Regions from separate parts of the Streptomyces sp. RLA123 genome, predicted to be linked through region 2. Evidence: riboswitches for the same ligand, from Rfam matches in the RefSeq annotation. Region 2 holds a riboswitch; the other holds the start of a gene.
The links. Region 2 has a riboswitch for glycine ahead of gcvT (glycine cleavage system aminomethyltransferase GcvT). Riboswitches for the same ligand answer to the same signal wherever they lie in the genome.
Positions count from the first base shown of each region.

Region 1: linked by a shared signal. The riboswitch ahead of gcvP (aminomethyl-transferring glycine dehydrogenase) and the one ahead of gcvT (glycine cleavage system aminomethyltransferase GcvT) in region 2 are both predicted to bind glycine.

Region 1 is NZ_JBWDOR010000003.1:6,714,491-6,720,063, reverse strand. Features, by position in the region: gene gcvP (aminomethyl-transferring glycine dehydrogenase) at 59-2,953, opposite strand; glycine riboswitch at 3,104-3,208, opposite strand; gene RV983_RS30700 (PRC-barrel domain-containing protein) at 3,310-3,693, shown strand; gene RV983_RS30695 (DNA polymerase IV) at 3,713-5,074, opposite strand; gene RV983_RS30690 (MerR family transcriptional regulator) at 5,164-5,573, opposite strand, start outside.
Region 2 is NZ_JBWDOR010000003.1:2,693,926-2,699,498, reverse strand. Features, by position in the region: gene glyA (serine hydroxymethyltransferase) at 1-106, opposite strand, end outside; gene gcvH (glycine cleavage system protein GcvH) at 172-552, opposite strand; gene gcvT (glycine cleavage system aminomethyltransferase GcvT) at 641-1,753, opposite strand; glycine riboswitch at 1,812-1,936, opposite strand; glycine riboswitch at 1,938-2,040, opposite strand; gene RV983_RS12035 (AAA family ATPase) at 2,213-2,902, shown strand; gene RV983_RS12030 (hypothetical protein) at 2,941-3,741, opposite strand; gene RV983_RS12025 (enhanced serine sensitivity protein SseB) at 3,947-4,717, shown strand; gene RV983_RS12020 (enhanced serine sensitivity protein SseB C-terminal domain-containing protein) at 4,772-5,548, shown strand.

The sequences.
Region 1 (5,573 bases), 4.0 Mb from region 2:
CGAACAGCGGGGCCGACCCTGGTGACTCCCCGGCCCGCTCCCCCGGGCCCGGTCGTGACTACACGTCGTACTCGTCCAGCGGCGGGCAGGAGCAGACCAGGTTGCGGTCGCCGAAGGCGCCGTCGATACGGCGCACCGGCGGCCAGTACTTGTCCGCAGCCGACACGCCCGCCGGGAACACCGCCTCCTCGCGCGTGTAGGAGTGCTTCCACTCCCCACCCAGCGCCGCCGCCGTGTGCGGGGCGTTACGCAGCGGGTTGTCGTCCTTGGGCCATGCTCCCGAGCCGACCCGCTCGATCTCCGCGCGGATGGCGATCATCGTGTCGCAGAAGCGGTCCAGCTCCGCGAGGTTCTCGCTCTCCGTCGGCTCGATCATCAGCGTCCCGGCGACCGGGAACGACATCGTCGGAGCGTGGAAGCCGTAGTCGATCAGGCGCTTGGCGACGTCGTCGACGGTGACGCCCGTCTCCTTGGTCAGTTCGCGCAGATCGATGATGCACTCGTGCGCGACCAGCCCGCCGGGGCCGGTGTAGAGCACCGGGTAGTGCGGCTCCAGACGCTTGGCGATGTAGTTGGCGCCGAGCACCGCGACCTGGGTGGCGCGCTTGAGGCCCTCGCCGCCCATCAGCCGCACGTACGCCCAGGAGATCGGCAGGATGCCGGCCGAGCCCCACGGGGCCGCCGAGATCGGGCCCACGCCGGTCTCCGGACCGGCCGCGGGCTGCAGCGGGTGGTTCGGCAGGTACGGCGCGAGGTGCGCGCGGACCGCGACCGGGCCGACGCCGGGACCGCCGCCGCCGTGCGGGATGCAGAAGGTCTTGTGCAGGTTCAGGTGCGAGACATCGCCGCCGAAGTGACCGGGCTTGGCCAGGCCGACCAGGGCGTTGAGGTTGGCACCGTCGACGTAGACCTGGCCGCCGGCGTCGTGGACCGTCGCGCAGATGTCGGCGATGTGCTCCTCGAAGACACCGTGCGTGGACGGGTAGGTGACCATGAGCACGGCGAGTTCGTCGCGGTACTGCTCGATCTTGGCCCGCAGGTCCTCGACGTCGACCTCGCCGTCGCCGGCGGTCTTGACGACGACGACCTTCATGCCGGCCATCACGGCGCTGGCGGCGTTCGTGCCGTGCGCGGAGGACGGGATGAGGCAGATCGTGCGCTGGGTGTCGCCGTTGGCACGGTGGTACGCGCGGACGGCGAGCAGACCGGCCAGTTCGCCCTGGGAACCGGCGTTGGGCTGAAGGCTGACCTTGTCGTAGCCGGTGACCTCGGCGAGACGCTCCTCCAGCTCACGGATGAGCGTGAGGTAGCCCTCGGCCTGCTCGGCGGGCGCGAAGGGGTGCAGCTGGCCGAACTCGGGCCAGGTGACCGGCTCCATCTCGGTGGTCGCGTTCAGCTTCATCGTGCAGGAACCGAGCGGGATCATGCCGCGGTCCAGCGCGTAGTCGCGGTCGGCGAGGCGGCGCAGGTAGCGCAGCATCGCGGTCTCCGAGCGGTGCTGGTGGAAGACCGGGTGGGTCAGGTAGTCCACGTCGCGCAGCAGCCCCGCGGGCAGCGCGTCCTCGGTGGCTGCGTCCAGCGCCTCGATGTCGGCGTTGTCGCCGGTGACACCGAAGGCGGCCCAGACGGCGGCCAGGTCGGCACGGCCGGTGGTCTCGTCGCAGGCGATGCTCACCAGGTCGGCGTCGACCTTGCGCAGGTTCACACCGGCCTCACGGGCGGCGGACACGACCTCGGCGGCGCGGCCCGGCACGCGGGCGGTGACGGTGTCGAAGAAGGCACCGGTGGTCACCTCGACGCCGCCGGCGCGCAGGCCCCCGGCGAGGACGGCGGCATAGCGGTGGGTGCGGCGGGCGATCTGCGCCAGGCCGTCCGGGCCGTGGTAGACCGCGTACATACCGGCCATCACGGCGAGCAGCACCTGGGCGGTGCAGATGTTGCTGGTGGCCTTCTCGCGACGGATGTGCTGCTCGCGGGTCTGCAGCGCCAGGCGGTAGGCCTTGTCGCCGTCGGCGTCGACGGAGACGCCGACCAGGCGGCCGGGCAGGCTGCGGGCGTGGGCGTCGCGGACCGCCATGTAACCGGCGTGCGGACCGCCGAAGCCCATCGGCACGCCGAAGCGCTGCGTGGTGCCGATCGCGATGTCGGCGCCGAGCTCGCCCGGGGAGGTGAGCAGCGTCAGGGCGAGCAGGTCGGCGGCGACGGTGACGATCGCGCCCAGCCCGTGGGCCTGCTCGATGACGGGCTTCAGGTCGCGCACCGCACCGGAGGCACCCGGGTACTGCAGGAGTATGCCGAAGACACCGCGCTCGGCGATCTCGGCGGGGATGCCGTCGGTGAGGTCGGCGACGACGACCTCGACGCCGGTGGGCTCGGCGCGGGTCTCGATCACGGCGACGGTCTGCGGGAAGGTCTCGGCGTCGATCAGGAAGACGCCCTGCTTGACCTTGCCGACCCGGCGGGCCAGCGCCATCGCCTCGGCGGCCGCGGTGCCCTCGTCGAGCAGCGAGGCGCCGGAGGTCGGCAGACCGGTCAGGTCCGCGACGACCGTCTGGAAGTTGAGGAGGGCCTCGAGGCGGCCCTGGGAGATCTCGGGCTGGTACGGGGTGTACGCCGTGTACCAGGCGGGGTTCTCCATGACATTGCGCAGGATGACCGGCGGCGTGAAGGTGCCGTGGTACCCCAGGCCGATCATCGGCCGCAGCACCTGGTTGCGGTCCGCGAGCGCGCGCAGTTCGGACAGCACCTCGGGCTCGGTGCGGGCGGCCGGGAGGCCGAGGGCCTCGGCGCTCTTGATGGTGTCCGGTACGGCTGCGGCGGTGAGCTCGTCCAGCGAACCGTAGCCGACATGCGCGAGCATCTTCGCCTGCGCGGCGGCATCGGGTCCGATGTGACGCTGCTCGAACGGGATGCCGCGCTCCAGCTCGGCGAGAGGGATGCGGTGGGCGGTCATCTGCGGAGGCCTCCTGGTCTGACGCGACACGGCCTCCCCCTCTGTCATCTGAACCTGAGAGTTTCACCGTCCCGCGCGCGGGACGGCTTTCACCGTCGGTGAGGAACGGGCTGCCACGGACGGGCGTCCCTTCCTGCTTTCCAGAGTGACCTCACCCATGCGGTACGGATGCCTGAGAGATTCCGGGGAGGGTTTGCTCCTTCGGCGCCCGGCGGCCGGTGCTGAGCACCGCCAGGGCTCTCCCGCATGGGGTCGCCAGCCGATGCCAGCCTACCAGCGGGGTTCGTTGAACGGTCATGTGACAGCGGACACCTTTCGTGCCTAAATGGGAGTAATCGCGACCAGTTGGAGGGACCGTGCAGACCGGTATCGATCCGCGGAGCCTGATCGGGCGCAGGGCCTTCGACCGCAACGGAATGAAGATCGGAACCGTCGACGAGGTGTACCTCGACGACGCCACCGGCGAGCCCGAGTGGGCCGCGGTGCGCACCGGCCTGTTCAGTCGCGACGCCTTCGTTCCGCTGGAACCGAGCGAGTTCGGCGAGGACGGGCTGCGCGTCCCCTTCGACAAGTCACTGATCAAGGACGCCCCGGACTTCGGGGTGGGCCGGCATCTCTCCCCGGAGCAGGAGCTGCAGCTCTACCACCACTACGGGATGAACGGCCCCAGCGCCGTCACCGGGCCGGACGACGAGCCGCCGCCCGACCGGGACTTCGGCAAACTGGCCGGCGACGGCTGACCGTCCGCTTCCGCCTCCCTCACCCGCCCGCGGACAACACCAGCGGCAGCGGCTCGGACGGCTCCAGATCGGGGTCGGCCACCGCGAAGGTCCGCACCCTCCCCGGCAATGCCGAATGGGGCTCCTCGAAACGCACGGTGACCCGGCCCACGCCGCTGCCCTGCACCCAGCCTGCGCCGTACTCGGCGTGCCGGACGTCCTGACCCGGCGTCCAGCGCCGTTCCGCGGCGGTCGGCGTCCCCGCGGCGGCGGTGGGCTGATCCGCCCCCGCGTCCGCCCCGGCGGCGCCTTCCTCGTCGGGGGCCTCCTCCTCACGCTCGGCCGCCTGGGCGAAGAGGTCCTCCTGTGTGAAATCCGCCAGCCCCGCCACGCCGACGCCGAGCAGCCGGACGCCGCCCGAGAGGTCGACGGCCTCCAGCAGCCGCTCCGCCGTCTCCCGAACCACCGTGGGGTCGTCGGTCGGGGCGCGCAGCGTCTCGGACCGGGTGAGCGTCGTGAAGTCGTACCGGCGCACCTTCAGCACGACGGTGCGGCCGGAGCGCCCTGCCTCGCGCAGCCTCCGTACGCAGCGGTCGGCGATCCGGTCCACCTCCAGCCGGATCCGGACGCGGTCGGTGAGGTCCACGTCGAAGGTGTCCTCGACCGAGATCGACTTGTGCTCGCGGTCGGGGACCACGGGCCGTTCGTCCACCCCCAGGGCCATGCCGTGCACATGCGCGCCGTGCGCCCTGCCCAGCAGGCGCACGAGCTCGGCCTCCCCCGCCTCCACGACGTCCCCGACCGTGGTGATGCCGCCCCTGCGCAGGTGCTCGGCCGTGGCGGGTCCCACCCCCGGCAGTGTGCGCACCGGCATGGGCGCCAGCAGTTCGCGCTCGGTGCCCGGCTGGATGACGACCATGCCGTCCGGCTTGGCCTGCTCCGAGGCGATCTTGGCGAGCAGCTTCGACCCGGCGAGCCCGACCGAGCCCGCGAGCCCCGTGGCCGCCCTGATGTCGGCCCGCAGCCGCTCCCCCACCCGCAGTGGCTCGTCAGCGATGCCGCCGGCCTCCAGGTCCACGAACGCCTCGTCCAGGCTCAGCGGCTCCACCAGCGGCGACAGCCGGGCCAGGATCTCCATGACGACGTCGCTCACCTGCCGGTACACCCCGAAGCGCGGCACGAGGTACGCCGCGTTCGGGCAGAGCCGGCGGGCGTACGCCATCGCCATCGCCGAATGGACGCCGTGCACACGGGCCTCGTACGACGCGGTCGCCACCACGCCCCGCGGGCCCAGCCCCCCGACGATGACCGGCTTCCCCCGCAGACTCGGCTTCGCGGCCTGCTCGACGGCAGCGAAGAACGCGTCCATGTCCAGATGGAGGATGGTCGGCGCGCTTCTCACGTCACCGATGGTGCCCTATGGCACCGACACCCGCCGTACGCCCGTACGGCAGCCGGTTGGTGCGACGGTCCGGCCCGGCGGTCCGCAGGTCAGACCGCGCGATGGCGGCGGCGGGCGAGTTCGTCGCCGGGGTTGCGGCCCACCAGCGTCTCGCCGGTGTCGACCCGCTCGCCGTGCAGCTGCGACAGCCCGCTCTCCACATCCCGCCACACGACGCCCACCGCGATCCCGAAGATGCCCTGGCCGCCCTGGAGCAGGTCCACGACCTCGTCGGGCGACGTGCACTCGTAGACGGTCGCGCCGTCGCTCATCAGGGTCATCCGGGCCAGCTCGGCGGGGCTGGTGGAGCGCAGGTGCTGCACCGCGGTGCGGATGTTCTGCAGCGCCACCCCCGTGTCGAGCAGCCGCTTGACGATCTTGAGGACGACGACGTCCTTGAAGCTGTACAGCCGCTGGGTGCCCGAACCGTAGGCCGGCCGGATGCTGGGCTCCACGAGTC
Region 2 (5,573 bases):
CCGAGGCGATCATCTCCAGGGTGGACTGCTGGCGGTGCAGTTCGGCGTCGACGGCTGCGGCGACGTCGGGGTCGAGCTCGTGCAGGGAGCTGTTGAGAAGCGACATCTGGGGGGTCATCCGTCCGGAGGTCGGGGTGGGCAGGTCGGGGCGGCGGGGGCGCCGCGGCGGCGTCAGCTGCCGGTGAAGGCGGTGTACTCGTCCGCCGAGAGCAGGTCGGCGGGCTCCTCGGACACCTTCACCTTGAACAGCCAGCCGCCCTCGAAGGAGGCCGAGTTCACCAGGGAGGGGTCGTTGACGACGTCCTCGTTGACCTCGGTGACCTCACCGGAGACGGGGGAGTACAGGTCGCTGACCGACTTGGTCGACTCCAGCTCGCCGCAGGTCTCGCCCGCGGACACCGAGTCGCCGACCGCCGGGAGCTGGACGTAGACGACGTCGCCGAGGGCGTTCGCCGCGTGCTCGGTGATGCCCACCGAGGACACGCCGTCCGCGTCCGCGGCCGACAGCCACTCGTGCTCCTTGCTGTAGCGCAGCTGCTGGGGGTTGCTCATGACGTGAATTCTCCTGGATGACGGAATGTGCTGATGAACGGCTGTCTTGACAGGTGGGACGGCTGTGCCCGGTGTGCGGGCGGGAACCTCAGCGCTGCCGCTTGTAGAACGGCAGGGCCACCACCTCGTACGGCTCATGCGTACCGCGGATGTCCACGCCCACACCGGAGGTGCCCGGCGCGGCGTGCGCGGCGTCCACGTACGCCATGGCGATCGGCTTGCCCAGGGTCGGGGACGGGGCGCCCGAGGTGACCTCACCGATCACGGCGCCGCCGGCCACCACCGGGTAGCCCGCCCGCGGGACCCGGCGGCCCTCGGCGACCAGGCCGACCAGCTTGCGCGGCGGCTCGGCCGCGGCGCGCTCCGCGGCGGCGGCCAGCGCCTGCCGGCCGACGAAGTCACCGGGCTTGTCGAACTTCACGACCCGGCCGAGGCCGGCGTCGAACGGGGTGAGGGCGGTGGTCAGTTCGTTCCCGTACAGCGGCATGCCCGCTTCCAGGCGCAGCGTGTCCCGGCAGGACAGGCCGCACGGCACCAGGCCGGCGTCCACACCCGCGTCGGTCAGCGCCTGCCACAGCTTCTCGGCGTCGGCCGGGTCGACGAACAGCTCGAAGCCGTCCTCTCCGGTGTACCCCGTGCGGGCGATCAGCGCGGAGACGCCGGCGACCGTGCCGGGCAGCCCGGCGTAGTACTTCAGGCCGTCGAGGTCGGCGTCGGTCAGCGACTTCAGGATGCCGGGGGACTGCGGTCCCTGGACGGCGATCAGCGCGTAGGCGTCCCGGTCGTCGCGCACGGCGGCGTCGAAGCCGGCCGCGCGCTCGGTCACGGCGTCCAGGACCACCTGCGCGTTGGAGGCGTTGGCGACGACCATGTACTCCTGGTCACCGAGGCGGTAGACGATCAGGTCGTCCAGGATGCCGCCGTCGGGCGAACAGATCATCGTGTAGCGCGCGCGGCCGACGGCCAGCGCGGAGATGTGGCCGACCAGCGCGTGGTCCAGGGCCTCGCCCGCGGCGGGGCCGGTGACCGTGATCTCGCCCATGTGGGACAGGTCGAAGAGACCGGCCCGGGTCCGTACGGCGGTGTGCTCGTCGCGCTCGCTGGCGTACCGCAGCGGCATGTCCCAGCCCGCGAAGTCGGTCATGGTGGCACCGAGGGACCGGTGCAGGGCGTCCAGCGCGGTACGGCGGGGTTCACTCATCGGGCGGGCTCCCAAGGACATGGAAAGACAGGTCGGGCGATGACAGGAGGGGGGCTTGCCCTCCCCATCTGTCATCGGAACCTGAGAGGTTCACCTGGACCCTCCGTGCGGAGGAGCCCCGGTTTGCACCTTGGGTGGGGCGGCCGCCCCGGACCGGGAGGGCTCGCCCGCTTTTCAGATGTGCCTCGGACGCGCGGTATCTGTGCCTGAGAGATTCAAGGGAGGACTTGCTCCTTCGGCGCCCCGCCCGCCACGGCGGGAGCGGGGAACTCTCCCGCGCGGCCTCGAACGGCCGATATGTGATTGAGGTCGCCATCATTGCACGGCCGCTCCGCCTTGTCTCGGCCGTGTCCCCGATGTCCCGGTCGGGTCCCGATCGTGTCGTCACCGCGTTGCTTCCCTGGGTAGACGCATACCGAGGATTTACCATTTCTTGAAAGTCATACCGGGAGGGCGACTGTGCGGTGGCAGAGTGCGTATGCGACGGCCGGGGCACCGGCCGCTCCCCGTCCGGTGGCCGTCCGGCCGGCGGTCCCTCCCCGCGGCGCGGTCCGCGCCGGGCACTCCGTGCGCCCGCGCAGGCTGGTCGACCTGCGGGCGGGCCAGGCCCGGGTACGGCGGCTGCGCTACCCGGCCGGCGACATCCTGATCGTCTCCGGGCTCCCCGGCGGCGGCAAGAGCACGCTGATGCGCCGCGTGTCCGGTGACGCCTGGCTGATCGACTCCCAGGACGTGCGCGAGCGCTGGCAGACCCGGATGCCGCGCCTGCTGCCGTACGCCGCCTACCGCCCCCTGGTGCGGCTGGCCCACTACGTGGGGCTGTGGCGGGCCCTGCGTTCCGGGGCCGGTGTCGCCCTGCACGACTGCGGCACCCTGCCGTGGGTACGGGCCTGGGTCGGCCGGGAGGCCCGGCGCCGCGGCCGGGGGATGCACCTGGTGCTGCTCGACGTGCCCGTGGAGGCCGCCCTGGACGGGCAGCGCGTGCGGGGGCGGGGGGTGTCTGCGTACGCCATGGCCCGGCACCAGCGGGCCTCGCGGCGGCTGCTGCGCGCGGCGGAAAAGGGCCGGCTGCCGGCCGCGTGCACCTCGGCGGTGCTGCTGGACCGCGAAGCGGCCCGGCGGCTCGAGGCCATCGACTTCGACGGCTGAGCGGCCGGGCCGCCACGGTGGTGCGGTGACTGCCCGGACTACTGGACCTGCGGGGCAGGGGCCACGGGCATCTGGGGAGCCTGCGGGTTTGCAGCCTGGTCCTGGGGCGCCAGGACGTCGGGAGCCTGCGGGTTCGCAGCCTGGTCCTGGGGCGCCAGGACGTCGGGAGCCTGCGGGTCCTGCGCCGACCCGTCCTCCAGCGGCAGGGGGATGGGAAGGGGGAGCGCACCGGTCAGCAGCTTCGGCACGGACAGCAAAAGCGCCTGCAGGTCGCCGACGACGGTGGTCACGCCGGCGGTCACCCCCGCGAGGTCCTTGGCCAGGACCGCCTTCAGCAGCGTGGCGACGTCGGCCACCAGCTTGTCGAGCTGCTTCTGGACGTCGGACACGGCGTCCGCCGCGCGCTCGGCGCCGTCGGCGGGCTCCGCGACGTCGGCGGACTGCGGGTCGGCAGTGGGGTCGGCCGGGAACCCGGCCGCCGGGTCGGCGCCGGACTGGTCGGTCTGCGACGGGTCGGCCGGGGAGGCGGACTGGTCGACGACCGTGGACAACTGCTGGGTCGCCTCCTCCAGGCCCTGGCGGAGCTCATCGAGCTTCGCGGAGTCGGGAGCCTGGGCCTGGGCCTCCTGAGTGAGCTTCGCGCCGATCGACAGCGTGTCACCCAGCTTGGCGATGAGCTCGGCACGGCCGGTCTCCGCCGCGTCGGCGGCAGCCGCCAGGTGAACGGCCGAGATCCGGACCGGGGCGTGGGCACTCGCGACACCGCCGGTGAGGCCCATCGTCAGCGAGCCGCAGACGGCGGCCGCTATGAGGGCGGAGGTGGTCCTGGTGATGCGCATATTGAGGAATCTCCCAAGTGAGGGTTTTGTACTTGCCTGCCCCACCTTGTGAGAAGTCATGACCCCTCGCAACCGGACGGTCGCAGAGTGTGACGGTTCCAGGCCCGGAGGGGTCCGTGCGGCCCGCCTGCGGATAGGGTTTTGGGAGAGGGCACCACGACCGGATATTGCGAGGCGAGACGCAGTGAACATCCCTGGGCAGCGGATACCCGACGGATTCGCCCCGGCGTTCGCCGCCGGACCGGCCGCCGGCACCTGGCCCGCCAACGAACTTGAGGAAGTCCTCACCGCGGCCCTCGGCGATCCCGGCGCGACCGCCCGGGTCCTGGAGGTGCTCGGCCGCTCGGAGTTGTGGATCCCGCTCCCGGCCGGCGGCAGCCAGGCCAACTCCGATCTGGACCTGCCCACCATCGAGCTCGGCGGGGGCGCCTTCGTCCCGGTGTTCAGTTCCGAGCAGCAGTTCCTCCATGCCGCGCAGGGCATGGACTTCGCCGTCGCCCCGGCCCGGGAGTTCGCCCGCGGACTGCCGCCGCAGGTGGGGATCGCCGTCAACCCCGGGGGCGCGGTGGGGATTCCGCTGCCGCCGCCGGCCGTCATGGAACTGTGCCGCACCGGCCGTGAGCCCGGCACGCCGACCGGCGCCCGGGTGCGGCTGTGGGAGCCCTCGCCGGACGACGAGCCGGTGGAGTTCCTGGCCGCCGCCGCGGGCGAGTTCGCGGTCACCCCGGTCGTCCTCACCGCGCGTCGGGCCCTGGCCAGCGTCGAGGGGGACCCGGCCGCGCTCTTCATCGGCGTCGAGCTCGACCGCTGGCAGGAGGAGGACCGGGTCGCCGCGATGACCGCGCTCGGGCGCGCGCTCGGCGCCGTCCAGGTGCCGTGGCAGGTCAATCTCGTCCTCCTCGACGTCGCACAGGACCCCGTGGGGGACTGGATGGTCGAGCGCGTGCGACCCTTCTTTGTCGGCACCGGCGCATAACCTTGGTCCGGCAGGCGAGGCAGCAGACGACGCAGAGGCGGAAGGGCGGGTCACGTGGGCGCGGGCGCGGGAGGGGACGGTGGGCTGGAGCATGCGCTGCGGCAGGTGACGCCCGGTAGGTTCGACGCGTACGAGACGCTGCTGCGCTCCCTCGCCGACGGCGAGGTCTGGATGCTGCTGTGGCAGGGCACGCCCGGCGGCGCGGACGCGCAGTACGGCAACATGGAGGTGGGCGGCTTCGGTTACGCCCCCTGTGTGACCTCCTCGCGCGAACTGGCCGCCAGCGGCTGGAGCCGCGCCCACGAGGTCGTGTCCGGCCGGGAGATCGCCGCCTCGCTCTTCCCGGACCGCTGGGGCCTGTGGCTCAACCCGCACGCCCCCGGCGGCGGGGTCGGCGTCCCCTGGCTCGACCTGCGCCGGATCGGTCTCGGCCTGGACCAGGCCCCCGCGGGGCCGTTGCGGATAGCCGAGCCCGCGCTCCAGATCCCGCAGTACTACGCCCTGTTGTCCCAGCAGGCCCACCGCACCCCCGCGGTGCGTTCGCTGCGGCGCGCCTGGGTCCAGCCGACCGTCGGCGAGCCGTATCTCGCGATCGGCGTCGACCTCTACGACGCCGGCCCCCAGTCCGCGGAGACGGTGCGTCTGATGATGCAGTCCGCCCTCGCCGCGGTGCCCCAGGGGCTGCCCGTCGCGGCGGTCCCGCTCGCCGACGAGTACGACCCCGTCGGCATGTGGATGCGGGCCGCCGCGTCACCCTTCTACGACCGTGACGCCCACGCGGGCGGCGGTGCCGCGAGCGCCGTCCAGGGCTGGGCGCCGCAGCGCCACTGAGCCCTCTCAAGGCGGCTCACCGGTC